Regions from separate parts of the Streptomyces sp. NPDC046303 genome, predicted to be linked through region 2. Evidence: riboswitches for the same ligand, from Rfam matches in the RefSeq annotation. Region 2 holds a riboswitch; each other region holds the start of a gene.

Region 1 (4,987 bases), on a different contig from region 2:
CGCCCGCGCCGCCACCACCCGGGCGCGGACCTCGCGTTCGTCATCGGCCCAGCGGGACGCGAAACCGGCCGGGTCGTCCTCGTACGCCAGCCTGCGGCGCACGACCTCGACGCGCTGGGCGGGCTCGCGGGAGGCGGCCACCTCGACGGTGAGCCCGAAGCGGTCGAGGAGCTGCGGACGCAGCTCGCCCTCCTCGGGGTTCATCGTGCCGACGAGCAGGAACCGTGCGGCGTGGCGGACGGAGACGCCCTCGCGCTCCACGTACGAGGCGCCCATCGCGGCCGCGTCCAGCAGCAGGTCGATGAGGTGGTCGTGGAGCAGGTTGACCTCGTCGACGTACAGGATGCCGCGGTGCGCGTCGGCGAGCAGGCCGGGCTCGAAGGCCTTCACGCCTTCCGCCAGGGCCCGTTCGATGTCGAGGGCCCCGACGAGGCGGTCCTCGGAGGCCCCGACGGGCAGCTCCACCATGCGGGCGGGCCGGGCCGCGCCCGGGCCGGGCTCGTGCGGGCCGTCCGGGCAGGCCGGGTCCGGCGCGGCCGGCGCGCACGAGAACCGGCATCCGGGGACCACGTCCACCTGCGGCAGCAGCGCCGACAGCGCGCGCACGGCGGTGGACTTGGCGGTGCCCTTCTCGCCGCGCACGAGCACACCGCCGACCGCCGGGCTCACGGCGTTCAGCAGGAGCGCCAGCCGCAGGTCGGTCTGACCGACCACTGCGGTGAACGGATAGGGCGTGCTCATGCGTTGCTCACTCCTTGGTGTGGTGCGGTGGGCTGCGCGGTGCCGGTGCGGGTTCCGCTGCGCGGGCTGCTCCCGTGACGGGGGCTCCGCCCCAGACCCCGCTCCTCAAACGCCGGAGGGGCTGGATTTCGGCTGCCGCCCGCCAGATGCGGCTGGTTTGCCCGCAGGGCAAATTCAGCCCCGGTTCCGGGAAGGGGCGGGGCGGGGGAAGCCGCCCGCAGGGACCGGCCCGTCACGGTGCGCCCGGCGGGAGGAACGGGAGGCCCGCCGGGGCTCCGGTTTCGATGAGCCGCAGCAGGGCGTCCGTGTCCGCGTGCTCGGCGATCAGGTCGCCCAGCAGGTCCAGCTGTTCCTCCCGCAGCGCGGAGAACGACGTGTCCGGAGCGGGCACGAAACGGCGGCCCGCAGCCGAGGCCACCTCGCGGAGGAACGCCCGGCGGAAGCCGTCGGACTCCAGCGAGCCGTGCCAGTGCGTTCCCCACACCGACCCGACCCGGCACCCGTCGAGGAAGGGCGTCCCGCCCAGGACTTCGGCCACGCCGTGGTGGATCTCGTAGCCCGAGACCTCCTCGCCCAGCGCCGAACCCACCGGGCGCGCCAGGGTCTTCTCCCGCGCGAAGCGGACGCGCACCGGCAGCAGTCCGAGCCCGTCCACCGAGCCCGCCCGCGATTCGACCTCGTCCTCGATGTGCTCGCCGAGCACCTGGAACCCGCCGCAGACGCCCAGCACGGGCCGCCCCTCGGCGGCCCGCCGCAGCAGCGCGTCCGCGAGCCCGCGTTCCCGCAGCCACTCCAGCGCCTTGACCGTCCCGCGCGTCCCCGGCACGACGACGAGGTCCGCGTCGGCCAGTTCCTCGGCCCGGTCCACGAACCGCACGACCACCCCCGGCTCCGCGGCGAGCGCGTCGACGTCCGTGAAGTTCGACATCAGCGGGACCGCGCACACCGCGACCCGCAGCACGTCCTCGCCCACGGGCGGGGCCACCACCGACTCCCGTACCGCTCCGCGCAGGGAGACCCGGAGCCCGTCCTCCTCGTCGATGCCCAGCCCGTGCCGGAAGGGCAGGACCCCGTACGTGGCCCGCCCGGTCAGGCCGCGCAGCATCTCCATGCCCGGCTCCAGCAGCGTGACGTCACCGCGGAACTTGTTGACCATGTATCCGGCGATCAGCGACTGGTCCTCCGCCGACAGCAGGGCCGTCGTACCGAAGAAGGACGCGAAGACCCCGCCCCGGTCGATGTCCCCGACCACGACCACCGGGAACCGCGCGGCCCGCGCGATGCCCATGTTCACGATGTCGGTCCGGCGCAGGTTGATCTCGGCCGGACTGCCCGCCCCCTCGCAGATCACGGCGTCATACGTGCCCCGCAGCTGCTCCAGGCAGTCCGTGACGATGCCGAGCAACTGCTCCTGCCTGCCCCCGTGGTAGCCGCGGGCGCTCATCTCGCCCACCGGCTTGCCCAGCAGCACCACCTGGCTGCTGCGGTCGCTGCCCGGCTTGAGCAGGACCGGGTTCATCAGCGCGGTCGGCTCCACGCCGGCCGCCTGGGCCTGCATGGCCTGGGCGCGGCCGATCTCGGCGCCCTCCAGCGTCACGAACGAGTTCAGCGACATGTTCTGCGCCTTGAAGGGCGCCACCTTCACGCCCTGGCGGGCCAGCCAGCGGCAGATGCCCGCCGTGACCACGCTCTTGCCCGCGTCCGATGTGGTTCCGGCGACCAGCAGTCCGCCGCCGCGCTTCGCGCCGCTCATGCGCGCCCCCTCCGTGATGTACGCGAAACCAGCGTCCGGGCCGCCACACACGCCCCGAGCGCCAGCCAGGTCACCTGCCGCGACAGCCGTACCGCCCGCTGGATGTCCGCGACCGCCACCGGCCGCCCCGCCGCGCCGTTCAGCACCGCCCGGTGCTCGACCCGCCCCCCGTACGCCAGGGTGCCGCCCAGCCGTACGCCGAGCGCACCCGCGAAGGAGGCCTCCACGGGCCCGGCGTTCGGGCTCGGGTGCCCGGCGGCGTCCGCGCGCCAGGCCCGTACGGCTCCCCGCCGGTCGGGACCGGCCAGTACCGCGGCCAGCGCGGTCAGCCGGGCGCCCGGCCAGCCCGCCAGGTCGTCGAGCCGGGCGGAAGCCCAGCCGTAGCGCAGGTAGCGGGGGGACTTGTGGCCGACCATCGCGTCCAGGGTGTTCACGGCGCGGAAGGCCAGCAGCCCGGGGACCCCGGCGACGGCGCCCCACACCAGGGCACCGACCACCGCGTCGGAGGTGTTCTCCGCGACCGACTCCACGACGGCGCGGGCCATCTGCTGCTCGTCCAGGGCGTGCGGGTCGCGTCCGCACAGGTGCGGCAGCCGCTCCCGGGCCACCTCGGCGTCCCCGGCGGCGAGCGCGCCGCCGATGGCGCGGGCCTCGCGGCCCAGCGACGTGCCGCCCACGACGGCCCACGTGGCGGCGGCGGTCAGGGCGATACGGGCGGCCGCGGGCCGGGAGCGCACGGCGCGGGCGCCCAGCGCGCCGACGGCGGCCGCGCCCCCGGCGCAGACCAGGGTGTGCAGGAGGCCCCGGGCGCGGTCGTCGCGCCACAGGGCACGTTCGACGGCGGCGGCGGCTCGTCCGAAGGCGGCCACGGGGTGCCCACGGCGCGGATCCCCGAGGATCCGGTCGCCGATCAGGCCCGCCGTGACGCCGTACGCGAAGACGCGATCGGCACGCATGGTGGCAGGTATGTCCTCACTCAGGGTCCGCGCCCTGGTTCGACGTGTCCGGCGGCGAGAGTTCCTGGCTCCCGGGACGCACTCGGCCGAGTGCCCCGGTGACAGTGGCGGGACCGCGCCGGATTCGCACCGGACTTCCTCTCCATGCCGCCGTATTGGCTCGGGCAGTCCACCACGCACCGCGAAGGCCCGTCAACTCGCCGTTGACCTGCGGCGGGGTACGCGAAAGCTCCCCCCGGGAGGACCCGGGGGGAGCCTTCACACGTGATGTCTCACATGTGACGTCTCAGACGACGATCAGGTAGATCCCGTACGCCACGGCCGCCGCGCAGAGCGCGAAGCAGGCGTACGCGCCGCTGCGGGCCAGGGTGGCCGCGCCGCCCTGCTCGGTGGCGGCCTCGTGCTTGGACAGGCCCACCAGGCCGAGGGTGAACAGGGCCACGAGGGCGACGGTGGCGGAGAGGCTGACTCCGAACACGGAGCCGAGGGCTTCCCAGTCGATCTTCATACCGCTGATTCCTCTGTCGTTCTCGGGGTCAGACCGCCGCGGCCGGAGCCGCAGGCGTCGCGGTCGAGGCCGAAATGGTGGCCTTGAGGGCGTCGTCCGTGACCGCGGCGGTCGTACCGGCGACGGTCGTACCGGCCGCGGCGGCGGTCGGCGGGACGGTGACGGCCGCGATCGCCGTGGTGACGACACCGGGCTCCTCGGCGCCGGCCGCCGGCACGTCGTTGACGTTGGTGTGGTCCACGACCTGGCGGCGCGAGATGAGCCAGATGGCGGCGCAGGAGGCGACCAGGAAGACCGTGACGGCGGCGATGCCGACGTCACCGGTGCGCATGACCAGCTCGGCGCCCGCGGAGACCAGGGCGGCGGCCGGCAGGGTGAGGCCCCAGGCGACGAACATGCGGGTCGCGGTGGACCAGCGGACCACACCGCCCTTGCGGCCCAGGCCCGCACCCATGACCGCGCCGGAGCACGAGTGGGTGGTGGAGAGCGAGAAGCCGAGGTTCGAGGAGGCCAGGATGACCGTGGCGGCCGAGGTCTGGGCGGCGAAGCCCTGCTGCGGCTGCAGGTCGGTCAGGCCCTTGCCCATGGTGCGGATGATGCGCCAGCCGCCCAGGTAGGTGCCGAGCGCGATCGCGATACCGGCGGAGAGGATGACCCACACCGGCGGGTTCGCGTCCGGCGCGATCGCGCCGCCCGCGATCAGCGCCAGGGTGATGATGCCCATCGTCTTCTGCGCGTCGTTGGTGCCGTGCGCGAGGGAGACCAGTCCGGCCGAGGCGATCTGGCCGGCGCGGTAGCCCTTGGCCGAGGTCTTGTCGCCGACCTTGCTGCCGAACTTGTACGTGACCTTCGTGGCCAGCATGGCCGCCAGACCGGCGACGAGCGGGGCCGCGATCGCCGGGATCAGCACCTTGGTGACGAGCGTGTCGCCGTTGACCGCGCCGAGGCCGGCCGAGGCGACCGCGGCACCGATCAGGCCGCCCATCAGGGCGTGCGAGGAGCTGGAGGGCAGGCCGACCAGCCAGGTGA
Region 2 (4,987 bases):
GGTCAGGCCGGCCCGGTCGTACGTCACCACGCTGCCGTCGAGGTGCAGCGCGCCCGAGCCCGGCTTCAGGCCGCCGCTCAGCAGCCGCATCAGCGTGGTCTTGCCGCTGCCGTTGCGGCCGAGCAGCACCAGCGCCCGGCCCTCGGGGATCCCGAAGTCCACCCCGGAGAGCACGGCGGGCCCGTCCTCGTACGCGTAGCCCGCGCCCACCAGTTCCACCAACGGCCTCACAGGTACAGCTCCTTCAGCACGAGAGTGACGGCGACCAGGCCGGTCAGCAGTACGCCGGACCAGGTCAGGAACCGCCAGGACAGCGAGGACTCCGGGACCAGCACCCGCAGCGCGCCGTCGTAGCCCCGCCCGGCGAGGCCCGACTGGAGCCGCGCCGCGCGGTCGAAGGCCCGTACGAACGAGGTCGCGGCGAGCCCCGCCACCGAACGCCACGCCGCGGCCCGGCCGGTGGTGCCCAGGCGGGCCGCCTGGGCCTGGCGGATCCGGGCCAGCGAGTCGAGCAGCAGGAACCCGATCCGGTACATGACCAGGGCCACGTCCACCACCGGGGCCGGGACCCCCGCCCGCACCAGCCGCGGCAGCACGTCCGAGACCGGGGTGGTGAAGGCGAACAGCAGCACGCCGAGCGAGGCCGCCGAGGTGCGCAGCAGCAGCTCGGCGGCCTGCCGGGGGCCGTCCGGGGCCAGCGAGACGAACCCGGCCGGCCCCCCGACGGCGACCAGCAGGGGCAGCGCCCCGGTGAAGCAGAAGCCGAGCGGGATCCGGAACGCCCGCCACAGCTGCCGCCCGGCCACCCCCGCGGGCCCCAGGAGCACGCACAGGGTGGCCGCTCCGACCAGCGGACCGCCGGGCCAGGGCGGCAGGCACACCGCGGTGACCGTCAGGCCGATCCCCAGCAGCGCCTTCTCCAGCGGATGGCGGTGGCGCCAGCGGCTGCTGTGCGCCGCCGCGTCGATCGGCAGCACCGCCTAGCGCTCCGCGCCGGCTGCCGGGCCCGTGTCCGGGGTCGCGTCCGGGCCCGCGTCCGGGGTCGTGGCGGTGTCCGTACCGGTCGCCGTCATGCCCGCGGCAGCCATGCGCCGGCCTCGGCGGACGCCGAAGTAGTACGCGAGCACGCCCGCGCCCAGCGCCGCCTGGAGGGAGAACAGCGCCGACTCGATCTCCCCGGAGGGGGGCTCGTACAGCGGCGTGAACCACGGCTCGTAGTCGGGTTTGAGCTCGGTGATGGCCGCCTCGGCCTGGCCGTCGGCGCCGGCGAACGGCTCCTCCTTGTCGTCCCCCAGCCCCAGCGCGAGCGGGAGCACGGCCAGCGCCGCCACCAGGAGCAGCAGCAGGGAGTTGATCTTCGCGTTCCTGGTCATCAGACCGTCGCCCCCCGCTGCTTCTCGGATCCGGTGAGCTTGGCGACGCCGAGCCGGACCAGGTCCGACTTGCTGGACTGCATCAGCAGGCGCATCACGAGCACGGTCAGCAGCCCCTCGCTCACCGCGAGCGGGATCTGGGTGAGCGCGAAGATCTCCGCGAACTTCACCAGCGCGCCGGTGAACCCGGTCGCCGCGTCGGGGAAGGCCAGCGCCAGCTGGACGGAGGTCACGCAGTAGGTGACCAGGTCGGCGAAGAACGCTCCGAAGAACACCGCCACCATCAGCGGCAGGTCGAACGTGCGCAGCAGTCGGTAGACGGCGTAGCCCGCCCAGGGCCCGGCGATCGCCATCGAGAAGACGTTGGCGCCGAGGGTGGTGAGCCCGCCGTGCGCCAGCAGCAGCGCCTGGAAGAGCAGGGTGATCGTGCCGAGCACCGCCATGATCGGCGGCCTGAAGAGGATGGCCCCGAGCCCGGTACCGGTGGGGTGGGAGCAACTGCCGGTCACCGAAGGGACCTTCAGCGCCGACAGGACGAACGTGAACGCCCCGGACGCGCCGAGCAGGAGCGTGCTCTCGGGATTGGCCTTCACCTCGCGGGTGAGGGCCCGGACGCCGTGGACGACGAAGGGAGCGGACGCGGCGCCCCAGGCGACCGCGTGCAACGGGGGTAGAAAACCCTCGGCTATATGCATGAGTGGGGAGACCTCTCCAGCACCTCGTGGATGGACAACGCGCCCCGGCCGGTCTCCTGGCTCACGGGTGCTGATGCCCGGGCTCCGCCTTCCCGGGGCCGCGAGGTATCCCGCGCGGGCCCAGTGGCTTCCCGCAGGATGGAGCCGGACTTCCCGATCACAGTGGCGAGGGCCGCACCGGTTTCCCACCGGTTTCCCGAACACCAAGGCCCGCTGACCCTAGTCGGACGTGGGGACCGGTAACAACCCGCCTCGAACGGGCCACGAGGTGGCCGGATTCCGTATGCCGGTCACGGGGCGCGGCCACTGCGGCACCATCCGTACCAAGGGCCCCCGCCGACACGGGAGTTCGCCGTCGCGGTGACGGCCGGATACGGCCTTTTCCGCCGCGCCGCGCCGTTCCGTACGCGCGACCGGGACGGGCCCCCGTACGGGCGCGGCCCGGTGGCGGCCCCGGCCGGCCCCGCACAGGCTGGGACCGTGGCTGCCGACTACGACTACTCAGACCTGACCGCCGTCTACGTGAACTGCACGCTCAAGCGCTCGCCCGAGACCAGCAACACCGACGGGCTGATCGACAAGAGCCGCGCGGTCATGGCAGCGGCGGGAGCCCGGACCTCGCTCATCCGCGCCGTCGACCACGACATCGCCACGGGCGTCTGGCCGGACATGACCGAGCACGGCTGGGAGAGCGACCAGTGGCCGGTCCTCTACAGCCAGATCATGGACGCCGACATCCTCGTCCTCTGCGGCCCGATCTGGCTCGGCGACAACAGCTCCGTGATGAAGCAGGTCATCGAGCGGCTCTACGCCTGCTCCTCCCTCCTGAACGAGAGCGGCCAGTACGCCTACTACGGGCGCGTCGGCGGGGCGCTGATCACCGGCAACGAGGACGGCGTCAAACACTGCGCCATGAACGTCCTCTACAGCCTCCAGCACCTCGGGTACGCGATCCCGCCGCAGGCCGACGCCGGCTGGATCGGCGAGGCCGGGCCGGGCCCCTCCTACCTCGACCCGGGCTCGGGCGGTCCGGAGAACGACTTCACCAACCGCAACACCGCCTTCATGTCGTGGAACCTGATGCACCTGGCCGCCCTGCTCAAGCGTTCGGGCGGCATCCCGGCCCACGGGAACCAGCGCTCGCTGTGGGACGCGGGCTGCCGCTTCGACTTCCCGAACCCCGAGCACCGGTAGGCGCCGCACCGGCTCAGTGCGCGATGTCCACGACGAACCGCTCCGGTGAGTGCAGGGCGTAGGCGCGGTAGTACGGCAGGGTGTCGAAGGCGGCGCCGAAGGTCACGTACCCCTCGTAGTCGCCGGTCAGGGCGAGTCCCTTGAGCTTGCCCAGGTAGATCTTCTGGAGCCTGGGCCCCTGGTAGACGCTCTGCCCCGCGTCGTCGTGCGCGGCGGCGGGGTTGAGGCGGATCTCCAGGAAGTACTTCCCGGCCAGCGGTACGGGCTTGCCGGACCCGTCGTGGAACAGCTGCGGGACGGGAGTGACGGTGACCGTGGGGACGTACCCCTGCGTGTCGATGACGATCCGGTCGTACGTGGCGTGCCCGCCCCAGCGGGCGTTGACGACGAGCGGGGTCTGCGTCTGGGTGGTGGCGCCGGCGGTGGCAGCGGCGGCGGCGGTGGTGGCCGAGGCAGGCGCGGCGAACGAGAGGCAGGCGACGAGCAGAGCGCCGGATGCCAGGGCCGTGAACTGCCGGAGACGTGCGTGGATCATGACGTCCCCTCGATTCTCGAGAGACGGGGACTTGTGACACAGCCTAGGACGCCGCCGTGGACCTCGCAGTTCCACTTCCTGTTCGGCTTTTCCGCCGGTGCGCAACCTCCTTTGATGGCAGGGTGGTTGAGTGGAGTACCGGCCCCGTTCGACAGGAGAGAACCGGATGCGTCGTCCCCGTCTTCCCCGCCGTGCGGCGGTCGCCCTGGTCCTGCTCCTGGCAGCCACCGCCTGCGGCGGCGACGCGGACCGCGAGGTCTCCCAGGAGGGCAAGGGCGGCTACCCGTGGAAGGCCACGGACGAGATCTGCAACGTGCTGCCCTACGGCGAGCTCGCCGACCCGCTGGGCGCGCGGGAGGAGGCCGCGGACCGGGTCAAGCGGTCCGGCGGGGGCGCCCCGGGCGTCCAGTGCGTCCAGCCGCTCGTCGAAACCGGCCCGGCGAAGTACGGGAACGTCAAGGTCGAGCTGGACCTCGCCTACGGCCAGAGCGTCGACTTCGCGAAGGACGTCTTCGCCAGGGCCCGCGAGAACACCCGCACGGACAACCCCGACCTCGGCCTCGCCGAGGTCAAGGGCGTCGGCAGGGAGGCCTACCAGTTCGGCTTCAACGCGCCGGACGACCGGCGCCAGGTGCGGGAGCTGCGCCTCCGGGACAGCAACCTGATGATCGACATCACCGTCACGGCCGAGGCGCGCTCGCTGCCCACCCCCGAGAGCCTCAAGGCGTTCGACGCGTCCGTGGCGGACTTCGCGAAGGGCTGCCTCAAGGCCCTGCGGGCCTAGGCCGGGCGTCGGGGGCCGTGTGGCGTCAGCACTCGATGACGTTGACCGCGAGGCCGCCGCGGGCGGTCTCCTTGTACTTGACCTTCATGTCCGCGCCGGTCTCCTTCATGGTCTTGATGACCTTGTCGAGGGAGACCTTGTGGCTGCCGTCGCCGCGCATGGCCATCTTCGCCGCGGTGACCGCCTTGACCGCCGCCATGCCGTTGCGCTCGATGCACGGGATCTGGACCAGGCCGCCGACCGGGTCGCAGGTCAGCCCCAGGTTGTGCTCCATGCCGATCTCGGCCGCGTTCTCGACCTGCTCCGGGGTGCCGCCCAGGACCTCGGCGAGGGCGCCGGCCGCCATCGAGCAGGCCGAGCCGACCTCGCCCTGGCAGCCGACCTCGGCGCCGGAGATCGAGGCGTT
Region 3 (4,987 bases), on a different contig from region 2:
CTTCGAGAAGATCCGGGCCGCAGGGGTCCCGTACTACGCCGACCCGCACGGCAAGCTCCCCGGCGAGATCAACCACAACGACGGGGGCCGGGGCGTGTACTTCACGGACCCGGCCGGGCACGGGATGGAGATCATCACCCGCCCGTACGGGTACCAGGAGGACGGGGCGGGGGCCGCGTAGCCGCGGACGGTTCGGCGACCACCCGTCCCGCTCGTCACCGTTTCCCCGGGCGTTCTCCCTCCGGGTGCAGGTAGACGATGTTCGGCGCGCCCGTGCCCGGGTGGATTCCGATCCGGGTGCTCACCCCGTACACCTCGGCCAGCAGTTCCTCGGTCAGTACCGCCGCGGGCGGGCCCGAGGCCACCACGCGGCCGCCGTCCAGCACGTACAGCCGGTCACAGAAGGCGGCGGCGAGGTTGAGGTCGTGCAGGACCAGCAGGCCGGTGGAGGGCAGGGCGCGGACCAGGCCGAGGATCTCCAACTGGTAGCGGATGTCCAGGTGGTTGGTCGGCTCGTCGAGGGCGAGCAGGCCGGGATCCTGGACGAGGGCGCGGGCCACCAGCGCGCGCTGGCGTTCGCCGCCGGAGAGCTCGTCGAAGCGGCGGGCGGCGAAGGCGCCCGCGCCCACGGTCCGCAGGGCCCCGGCCACCCGCCGGGCGTCGTCCGGGCCGTCCTGCTCCCAGAAGCGCTTGTGCGGGCTGCGCCCCATGGCGACGACCTCGCGGACGGTCAGCCCGAAGGTGCCGCTCGCGTCCTGCGGGACGACCGCCACGCGCCGCGCCCGGTCCTTGACCGTGAGCGCGCCCGCGTCGGCGCCGTCCAGCAGGACCCGGCCGGCGGTGGGCCGCAGGGTGCCGTACACACAGCGCAGCAGAGTGGTCTTGCCGCTGCCGTTGGGGCCGACCACACCGACCGTCTCGCCGGGACGCGCGGTGAGGTCGACACCGTGCAGCAGCGTGCGCCCCTCGGTCTCGTAACGCACGCCCTGGACGGCGAGTTCCAGCGCCGCGGTCCCGGTCATCCGGTCATCCCCTCGGTCCGGGTGGAGCGCCTCAGCATCCACAGGAAGAACGGCCCGCCGACGAGGGCGGTGACCACGCCGACCGGGATCTCCTCGGGCGCCGCGGCCGTACGGGCGACCAGGTCGGCCAGGAGCAGGAACACCGCCCCGCCCAGCGCGGCCACCGGCAGCAGCGCCCGGTGCGCGGCGCCGACGACCATCCGGGCGGCGTGCGGAATCATCAGCCCGACGAACCCGATCGCCCCGCTGTAGGCCACGAGCACGCCGATGACGAGGGAGGTGAGCACGAAGACGACGGCCCGGAAGCGCCCGGTGTCCAGGCCCAGCGTGTGCGCGCCCTCCTCACCCGCGAGCAGCAGGTCGAGCGGCCGGGCCAGGGCGATGAGCAGGCCGGTACCCACGAGCAGGGCGGCGGCAGGCAGGGCCAGTTCTTCCCAGCGGGCCCCGCCGAGCCCGCCGAGCGTCCAGAAGAGGACGGAGTTGACCTGGTCGGGGCGGGCGGCGAGCACCAGGACGAGGCTGGTGAGCGCGGACAGGACGTACTGGACGGCCACCCCGGCGAGGATCAGCCGGCCGGTGGTCATGGCTCCACCGCGCCGGGCCATGGCGTAGACGGCGAGGAGCGCGATCAGCGACCCGGCGAACGCGGCGGACGGCACGCCCAGCCGGCCCGCGAAACCGGCCAGGCCCGCCGCCCCCGCGACACCGGTCCCCGCGCCGAAGACGATCACGAGGACGGCCCCTGCCGAAGCGCCGGAGGAGGCCCCGAGCAGGAACGGGTCGGCGAGCTGGTTGCGTACGAGGGCCTGGAGCACGGTGCCCGTCACGGCGAGCCCGGCGCCGACGACGGCCCCGAGGAGCACCCTCGGCATCCGGACGTCCCACACGATGGAGGCGAACGCCCCGGTGCGCCCCTCGCCCGTCAGGCCGCCGAGCACGACGTCGAGGACCTGGCCGGGCGCGATCCGTACCGGCCCCAGGGCCAGGCCGGCGACGGCGGACGCCGCCAGCGCGGCGACGAGGAGGACGAGGACGGCCGGGGTCCGGCGCCGGCTCACGCGGCGTCGGGGTGCAACTGGCGGCCCAGGGACTCGACGGCGTCGGCGACGCGCACCCCGAGGACGGCCGAGGAGAGCGGAAGCACGACGAACCGCTGGTTCTTGATGGCGGGAACCTGGGCGAGGGCCGGGTCGTTCAACAGGCGCTGCTTCTTGGCTTCGACGGTGGTGCTGCCGTAGTCGTAGATGAGGACGACCTCGGGCTTGCGTTCGATGACCTTCTCCCACGACACGTCGCCGAAGGTGTCCTTGAGGTCGGCGAAGACGTTCGTCCCGCCGGAGAGCGAGACGATCTGGTGGCCGATGCCGTCGCCCCCGGCGGTGAAGGCGGAGGCCTCGCCGGAGTCGTAGACGAAGACGGACGGCCGGGGCTTGTCCTTCACCCGGGCGGTCACGGTGTCGATGCGGCGCTGCTCGTCCTCGATGAGCTTCGCGCCGCGCTCGGGCACGCCGAAGGTCCGCGCCACTTCGGTGATCTCGGTCCTGAGCTGCTCGACGCCGACCGGGCCTCCGGCGCAGTTCTCCACGTTGAGCCGGGAGTTGATGCCGGTCTTGGCCAGCCCCTCACGGTCGCGGCCCTGCGCCTTGTCGAAGGCGCTGGAGTAGCCCCCGTAGACGAAATCGGGGTTGGCTCCGAGCAGGACCTCCTTGGAGGGGTACTCCTTGGCCAGCACCTTGATCTTGTCGTAGGCGGGCCGGTAGGCGGGCAGCACGGCGTCGTCGAGGTAGGCGGAACCGGCGATCCGGTCCTCCAGGCCGAGGGCGAGCAGCACCTCGGTGGCGTGCTGGTTCATGGTCACGGCGCGCTGCGGCGGGGCCTGGTAGGTGCTGGTCACACCGCAGTTGGTGACGGTGTACGGGAACCCGGGCGCCTCGGCGGACGAACCCGCGGCCTTGGCCTGCCGTTCGGCGGGGGAGCCGGCGCAGGCGGCCAGGGGTATCAGGAACGCGAGGGGGGTGATCGCGCGCAGGAAGGCGCGGGCGCGACGGTGCGACATGGCAGAGCCTCTCCGGGGGATCCGCGTCCCCTGGTCGACGTGAAGGACCGAGCAGAGGCGGTGCGTCAGTGTCTGACTCCCGGCCTTCCCCGTGGGGAGGGCCGGTCACAGTGGCGGGACCGCACCGGAATCGCACCGGTTTCCTGTCCTGCACCGCCTGGGTTACGCGGCCAGTCTGCCAGAGTCGATCTTCCTGGGTGGCGGGACCCCCGGCCGGGGAGGATCGTGGACAGGGTGATGGGTGGATCAGCGGATGCCCCCGCGCCCCGGCGCCGCCCGCGCCGTCGGCGCGCCCCGCGCGGCGCACCGGCCGCGCTGGCGCTGGCGCTCGCACTCCTCGGCCCGGCGCTGCTGGGCGCGGCCCCCGCCGGGTCGGACGAGACCGTCTCCCTGGCCGGCAACGAGCCCGGCCAGCGGCTCGACGTCACCCTGGTCCAGGTGGTGGACCCGGCGAGCCCGGCCGATCCGGAAGGCCCGGCCGCCGATACGTCGACCCGGCTGCTGGCCGTGCGCTTCCGGTTGGAGAACACCGGGACCGCCGTGTACAAGGACTCCCCCGCACCGGCCGCGCACCTGCTCGACACGGCCGGGAAACGGTTCGCGGGGCTGAACAGCCCGACGGCGGCCGGAGCCTCCTTCCCGGACACCGTCACCCTGCGCCCCGGCGGTTCGGCCGAGGGCTTCGTCACCTTCCGGCTCCCGAAGGACGCCGCCCCGGCGGCCGTCCAGTTCGCCCTGAACGGCGGCCTGGCCGACGACGTCGGCCAGTGGAGCCTGCCGTAACCCCCCGGGACGCCGGCGACACCACCGCGGCGCCCAGTCCGTTCACCGCGGCGCCCGGGGACGGCCTCCGCGCCGCCCCGGAACGCCGCCGTGGCAGGTGAGTTCCCGCCGCCCTCTTGACCACTCTGGTCCAGACCAATAGTTTCCGGCATGCACCGCGCACGCGCTCACGCCCCGCTCCCGCATCCGCAAAGGAAGCCCATGCGCCGCAGCATGCTCGGCCGGCTGGCCGTCGCCGCCTGCTCCCTCTCCCTGCTGACCGCCTTCGCGCCCGCCGCCGGCGTCGCCGTGCAGGACGGAGCAGCGGGCGGTCACCACCGCTCGTACAAGAAGGTCGGCTACTTCACCCAATGGGGCGTCTACGGACGGGACTTCCAAGTCCAGGACCTGGAGAAGAACGGCTCCGCCGGCAGGCTCACCCACATCAACTACGCCTTCGGCAACGTCAGTGCCGAAGGCAGGTGCTTCACCGGGAACGTGCCCGGCGAGGCCGACGCCTGGGCCGACTACGTCCGCCCGCTCGACGCCGAGAACTCGGTGGACGGGGTCGCCGACACCTGGGACCAGCCGCTCGCCGGCAACTTCAACCAGCTGCGCGAGCTGAAGGCCAAGCACCCCGGCCTCAAGGTGCTGATCTCGCTGGGCGGTTGGAGCTGGTCCACGCACTTCTCGGACGCCGCGCTCACGCCCGCCTCCCGCAAGGCGTTCGTCGAGTCGTGCATCGACCTCTACATCAAGGGCAACCTGCCGCGGGACGGCACCCGCGGCGGCGCGGGCGCGGCCGCCGGGGTGTTCGACGGGATCGACCTCGACTGGGAGTGGCCCGGCTCCGCCGGTGACACGGACACGAGGTTCCGGCCCGAGGACAAGCGGAACTTCACCGAGCTGGTCAGGGAGTTCCGCAGGCAGCTCGACGCCCACGAGCGCAGCGTGAAGCGGAAGTCGCCGTACGAGCTGACGGCCTTCGTCCCGACCGCACCCGCCAAGATCGACGCGGGCTTCGACGTCCGCCGGATCATGCGCGACCTCGATTTCGTGACCCTCCAGGGATACGACTTCCACGTCTCCGGCGAGTCCACGACGGCCCAGCAGTCCGCGCTCTACGCCCGGGGCGACTTCAGCGTGC
Region 4 (4,987 bases), on a different contig from region 2:
GCCTCGCAGGCGGTCACGAACTTCGGCTTCGCCATCTCCCCCGAGGCCCTGGCCCAGGCCGCTAAGGACGTGGAGGAGACGAGCCTGCTCTCCCGCACGGGTGGCGCGCCGACCTTCGCCCTGGGAATGTCCGAGATCTTCGCCTCGGTGATCGGCGGAGGCTCGATGAAGGCCTTCTGGTACCACTTCGCGATCATGTTCGAGGCGCTGTTCATCCTCACCACGGTGGACGCGGGGACCCGGGTCGGCCGGTTCATGCTCCAGGACACCCTCGGCAACGTGCACAAGTCCTTCAAGGACGTCAGCTGGAAGCCGGGCGTGTGGCTCGCCAGCGCCGTCGTGGTCGGCGGCTGGGGCTACTTCCTGTGGGTCGGCGTGAAGGACCCGCTGGGCGGCATCAACCAGCTGTTCCCGCTGTTCGGCATCGCGAACCAGCTGCTGGCCGCAGTCGCCCTGGCGGTCTGCACCACACTGCTGGTGAAGTCGGGGCGGCTCAAGTGGGCCTGGGTGACGGCGGTTCCGCTGGCCTGGGACGCCACGGTGACGCTCACCGCCAGCTACCAGAAGATCTTCTCCGAGGACGTCCGGGTCGGCTTCTTCGCCCAGCGCGACAAGTACCAGGCCGGCATCGACGCGGACAAGGTGCTGCCGCCCGCCAAGAACATGGACGAGATGCACACGGTGGTCACCAACGCCACGGTGGACGGCGTCCTGTGCGCCCTCTTCGCAGTGCTGATCATCATCGTGCTGGCCGACGCGGCCCGCACCTGCTTCAAGGCGATCAGCAACCCGGAGTCGGCGAAGCTGGCCGAGGTCCCGTGGACGCAGTCGAAGATCATCGCTCCCGCGGGGCTGATCCCGACCGCCGAGGAGAAGGCCGAGCTCGCCGCGGCGGGCCTGGACTCGGGCGGCGGGCAGGTCAAGGAGCCGGTGGCCTGATGAGCCTGCGCAGCGCACTGGCGAGGGCGCGGTACTTCGTACGGGAGTTCTCGGGGGAGGCGGCCTACGACCGGTACGTCGCCCACGCCCGCGGCCACGACCCGGACGCGCAGGTCATGACCCGCCGCGCCTTCGAACGCGCCCGCACGGACGCCCGCGAGGCGGACCCGCGCGAGGGCTTCGGCTGCTGCTGAGCCCGTGACGGCCCGAAGGGTCCTACCGCCTGGCGGTAGGACCCTTCGGCTTGCTCAGCGCACCCAGTCCTTGAGGGGCTCGGTCTGGAGCGTGATGCCGACGGGGTCGGGAAGCTTGACTTCCTTGCCGAAGGGAACGGTGCGCACAGTCTCGTAGCCGACGCCATCCGGGTCGCTGTGGACGAGAACCTGGCACTTGAGCCGGTCAATGAGCAAGTACACGGGGATACCGGTCTGCGCATATGCCCGCGGCTTCTCGATCCGGTCGCGCCGCTCGGTATCGGAGTCCCACGAGGTCACCTCGACGGCCATCAGGATCGGGCTCGGATCCACCCAGTCGCCCTGCCCTACGAACGCGTCCTCGTGCGCCAGAACCCCGTCCGGAATAGCGCGGCCCTCCCGGTACTGCTCCGCCTTGATCCCCTGCCCTGCGTGCAGCCAGAGCTCCGGGTGGTGCTGCATGCAGATCCGCGTCAACCACTGGATGATCCGCCCGTGGTCCCCGTCTGGCATGGCCTTGCTCCTCAGCACCCCACCGATGAATTCCAGTCGCAGCCCCTCCTCCTCGCGGGCCGCTATGCGGGCCAGGGACTCGAACCGTTCGATCGTCATGTGGGGCCGGTCGGTCATCACGGTCATGCCTCACTCACCTTCATCGACGGTGCTGTCTCCGACGATAGCGCCGGGCACCGACACCCGTCCTGCACACTCGACCCCATGGACATCGTGATCAGGGAAGCACTGCCTGCGGAGTACGAGGCGCTCGGGGAGATCACCGCGCAGGCCTATCTCGGGGACGGGCTGCTCACCTTCGGCGAGGCGGACCCCTACCTCGCCCGGCTGCGGGACGTGGCCGGGCGGGCCGCGGACAGCGAGATACTCGTCGCCGCCCACAGCGACGGGCAGCTGCTCGGGGGTGTGGCCTTCGCCCCGCCGGGAAGTTCGTTCCGCGACATCGCGGGGTCCGACGAGGCCGAGTTCCGGATGCTGGCCGTCGCCCGGGAGGGCCGCGGGCAGGGGATCGGCGAGGCGCTCGTACGGGCCTGCATCGACCGCGCCCGCGCCCTGGAAGGCGTCCGGCGCCTCGTGCTGTCCACGTCCGACGACATGCCGACCGCCCACCGGCTCTACGAACGCCTCGGCTTCGTACGGACTCCCGCGCGGGACTGGGAGCCCTTCCCCGGCCTCACTCTGCGCACGTACGGTCTCGAACTGTAGCCGCGGCGACACAACATCTAGGGGGTCGCACACGAGGCGGCCCCCACATGTATGCTCATGCCTGCTGTCGCCGCAGGGGAATCCGGTGCGAATCCGGAACTGTCCCGCAACGGTATGAAAAGTCCGAGGACCTGCCGACGGTGCGCCCGGGTCGACCGAACCGGGTGCCGATACGTCCGGGCCTCGCGGTTGGGCCGGTGGACGCCATGCGGTGTACGCGTTCCTGCCACGCCCGCATGCGCCTCCCCGTGCCCGTCCGCCGAAGACCGGGCCGAGCGAGGGAGAGCTCCCGCCGTGACCATCGCGCCTTCCGCACCGCGCGCCGAGTCCGTTTCTGGCGACACCACCGAGGGCCCGGGGGCCACGCTGCTGCGTACCCTCACCGAACTGACGGCGGACCTCCCCGACACCGACCCCGGCCGGGTCGCCGCCGCCGCGCTGCGCGGCCGCAGCTCCGCCGCCGACGAGGCCGAACTGCGGGGGCTGGCCACCGAGGCCGCCGCCGGCCTGATCTCCGAGGACCCGGCGTACTCCAAGCTCGCCGCCCGGCTGCTGACGCTGGCCGTCCGCGACGAGGCCGCCGGCCAGGGCGCCACCTCCTTCTCCGCGTCCGTCGAGGTGGGTTACCGCGAAGGGCTCATCGCCGACCGCACGGCCGCGTTCGTCCGGGCCCACGCGGCCCGCCTGGACGCGCTGGTGGAGCACACCCTCGCCGAGGGCGCCGACGACCGCTTCGGCTTCTTCGGCCTGCGCACCCTGCACAGCCGCTACCTGCTGCGCCACCCGATCACCCGCCAGGTCATCGAGACCCCGCAGTACTTCATGCTGCGCGTGGCCTGCGGTCTCGCCGAGGACGAGAGCGTCCAGGCCGTCGAGGAAGTGGCCTCGCTCTACCGGCTGATGAGCCGCCTCGACTACCTGCCGTCCTCCCCCACGCTCTTCAACTCCGGCACCCGGCACCCGCAGATGTCCTCCTGCTACCTGCTGGACTCCCCGCTGGACGAGCTGGACTCGATCTACGACCGCTACCACCAGGTCGCCCGCCTGTCCAAGCACGCCGGCGGCATCGGCCTCTCGTACTCCCGCATCCGTGCGCGGGGTTCGCTGATCCGCGGCACCAACGGCCACTCCAACGGCATCGTGCCGTTCCTGAAGACCCTCGACGCCTCCGTGGCCGCCGTGAACCAGGGCGGCCGCCGCAAGGGCGCCGCCGCCGTCTACCTGGAGACCTGGCACGCGGACATCGAGGAGTTCCTGGAGCTGCGCGACAACACCGGTGAGGACCAGCGCCGCACGCACAACCTGAACCTCGCCCACTGGGTGCCGGACGAGTTCATGCGCCGCGTGAACGCCGACGCCGACTGGTCGCTGTTCTCCCCGGCCGACGTGCCCGAGCTCGTCGACCTGTGGGGCGACGCGTTCGACGCCGCCTACCGCAAGGCCGAGGAGGCGGGCCTCGCCCGCAAGACCATGCCCGCCCGCGACCTGTACGGCCGGATGATGCGCACCCTCGCGCAGACCGGCCAGGGCTGGATGACCTTCAAGGACGCCTCCAACCGCACGGCGAACCAGACCGCCGAGCCGGGCACCGTCGTCCACTCCTCCAACCTGTGCACCGAGATCATCGAGGTCACCAACGACGGCGAGACGGCCGTCTGCAACCTCGGCTCGGTCAACCTCGGCGCGTTCGTGGTCAACGGCGAGATCGACTGGGAGCGGATCGACGAGACCGTCCGCACCGCCGTGACCTTCCTCGACCGCGTGGTGGACATCAACTTCTACCCGACCGAGCAGGCCGGCCGCTCCAACGCCCGCTGGCGCCCGGTGGGCCTGGGCGCGATGGGTCTCCAGGACGTCTTCTTCAAGCTCAAGCTGCCCTTCGACTCCCCCGAGGCGAAGGCCCTGTCCACCAAGCTGTCCGAGCGCATCATGCTGGCCGCGTACGAGGCCTCCTGCGACCTCGCCGAGCGCAGCGGCCCGCTGCCGGCCTGGGAGCAGACCCGCACCGCCCGCGGCGTCCTGCACCCGGACCACTACGACGTGGAGCTGAACTGGCCGGAGCGGTGGGAGGCGCTGCGCGCCCGGGTCGCGACGACCGGCATGCGCAACTCGCTGCTGCTGGCCATCGCCCCGACGGCCACGATCGCCTCCATCGCCGGCGTGTACGAGTGCATCGAGCCGCAGGTCTCCAACCTCTTCAAGCGCGAGACGCTGAGCGGTGAGTTCCTCCAGGTCAACGCGTACCTGGTGGACGAGCTGAAGCAGCTGGGCGTGTGGGACGCGCAGACCCGCGAGGCGCTGCGCGAGTCCAGCGGCTCCGTGCAGGGCTTCGGCTGGATCCCGGCCGAGGTGCGCGAGCTGTACCGCACGGCGTGGGAGATCCCGCAGCGCGGTCTGATCGACATGGCGGCGGCCCGTACCCCGTTCCTCGACCAGTCGCAGTCGCTGAACCTGTTCCTGGAGACGCCCACCATCGGCAAGCTCAGCTCGATGTACGCGTACGCCTGGAAGCAGGGCCTGAAGACCACCTACTACCTGCGCTCGCGCCCGGCGACGAAGATCGCCCGCGCCGCGTCCGGCTCCGCCGTCCCGGCCGCCGTGACCCCGCTCCCGCAGGCCGTCGACGCCGACGCGCT

The links. A riboswitch is a leader RNA that binds a small molecule or an ion and turns the genes downstream of it on or off. The one in region 2 is predicted to bind cobalamin.
Region 1: linked by a shared signal. The riboswitch ahead of ACZ6I1_RS20910 (cobalamin biosynthesis protein) and the one ahead of ACZ6I1_RS04220 (energy-coupling factor ABC transporter permease) in region 2 are both predicted to bind cobalamin.
Region 3: linked by a shared signal. The riboswitch ahead of ACZ6I1_RS00350 (ABC transporter substrate-binding protein) and the one ahead of ACZ6I1_RS04220 (energy-coupling factor ABC transporter permease) in region 2 are both predicted to bind cobalamin.
Region 4: linked by a shared signal. The riboswitch ahead of ACZ6I1_RS25435 (ribonucleoside-diphosphate reductase subunit alpha) and the one ahead of ACZ6I1_RS04220 (energy-coupling factor ABC transporter permease) in region 2 are both predicted to bind cobalamin.

Annotation. Positions count from the first base shown of each region.
Region 1 covers NZ_JBVJFA010000019.1:36,895-41,881, reverse strand. The annotation lists gene ACZ6I1_RS20920 (putative cobaltochelatase) at 1-741, opposite strand, end outside; gene ACZ6I1_RS20915 (cobyric acid synthase) at 974-2,494, opposite strand; gene ACZ6I1_RS20910 (cobalamin biosynthesis protein) at 2,491-3,450, opposite strand; cobalamin riboswitch at 3,488-3,638, opposite strand; gene ACZ6I1_RS20905 (hypothetical protein) at 3,737-3,958, opposite strand; gene ACZ6I1_RS20900 (inorganic phosphate transporter) at 3,987-4,987, opposite strand, start outside.
Region 2 covers NZ_JBVJFA010000003.1:153,871-158,857, reverse strand. The annotation lists gene ACZ6I1_RS04235 (ATP-binding cassette domain-containing protein) at 1-231, opposite strand, end outside; gene cbiQ (cobalt ECF transporter T component CbiQ) at 228-977, opposite strand; gene ACZ6I1_RS04225 (energy-coupling factor ABC transporter substrate-binding protein) at 981-1,373, opposite strand; gene ACZ6I1_RS04220 (energy-coupling factor ABC transporter permease) at 1,373-2,068, opposite strand; cobalamin riboswitch at 2,098-2,291, opposite strand; gene ACZ6I1_RS04215 (flavodoxin family protein) at 2,549-3,262, shown strand; gene ACZ6I1_RS04210 (AMIN-like domain-containing (lipo)protein) at 3,276-3,794, opposite strand; gene ACZ6I1_RS04205 (hypothetical protein) at 3,964-4,581, shown strand; gene ACZ6I1_RS04200 (L-serine ammonia-lyase) at 4,607-4,987, opposite strand, start outside.
Region 3 covers NZ_JBVJFA010000001.1:70,605-75,591, reverse strand. The annotation lists gene ACZ6I1_RS00365 (VOC family protein) at 1-181, shown strand, start outside; gene ACZ6I1_RS00360 (ABC transporter ATP-binding protein) at 216-1,022, opposite strand; gene ACZ6I1_RS00355 (FecCD family ABC transporter permease) at 1,019-2,080, opposite strand; gene ACZ6I1_RS00350 (ABC transporter substrate-binding protein) at 2,077-3,078, opposite strand; cobalamin riboswitch at 3,125-3,263, opposite strand; gene ACZ6I1_RS00345 (DUF4352 domain-containing protein) at 3,316-3,861, shown strand; gene ACZ6I1_RS00340 (glycoside hydrolase family 18 protein) at 4,063-4,987, shown strand, end outside.
Region 4 covers NZ_JBVJFA010000026.1:94,903-99,889, reverse strand. The annotation lists gene ACZ6I1_RS25455 (carbon starvation CstA family protein) at 1-939, shown strand, start outside; gene ACZ6I1_RS25450 (CstA-like transporter-associated (seleno)protein) at 939-1,133, shown strand; gene ACZ6I1_RS25445 (Uma2 family endonuclease) at 1,188-1,772, opposite strand; gene ACZ6I1_RS25440 (GNAT family N-acetyltransferase) at 1,851-2,351, shown strand; adenosylcobalamin-variant (AdoCbl-variant) riboswitch at 2,416-2,492, shown strand; gene ACZ6I1_RS25435 (ribonucleoside-diphosphate reductase subunit alpha) at 2,646-4,987, shown strand, end outside.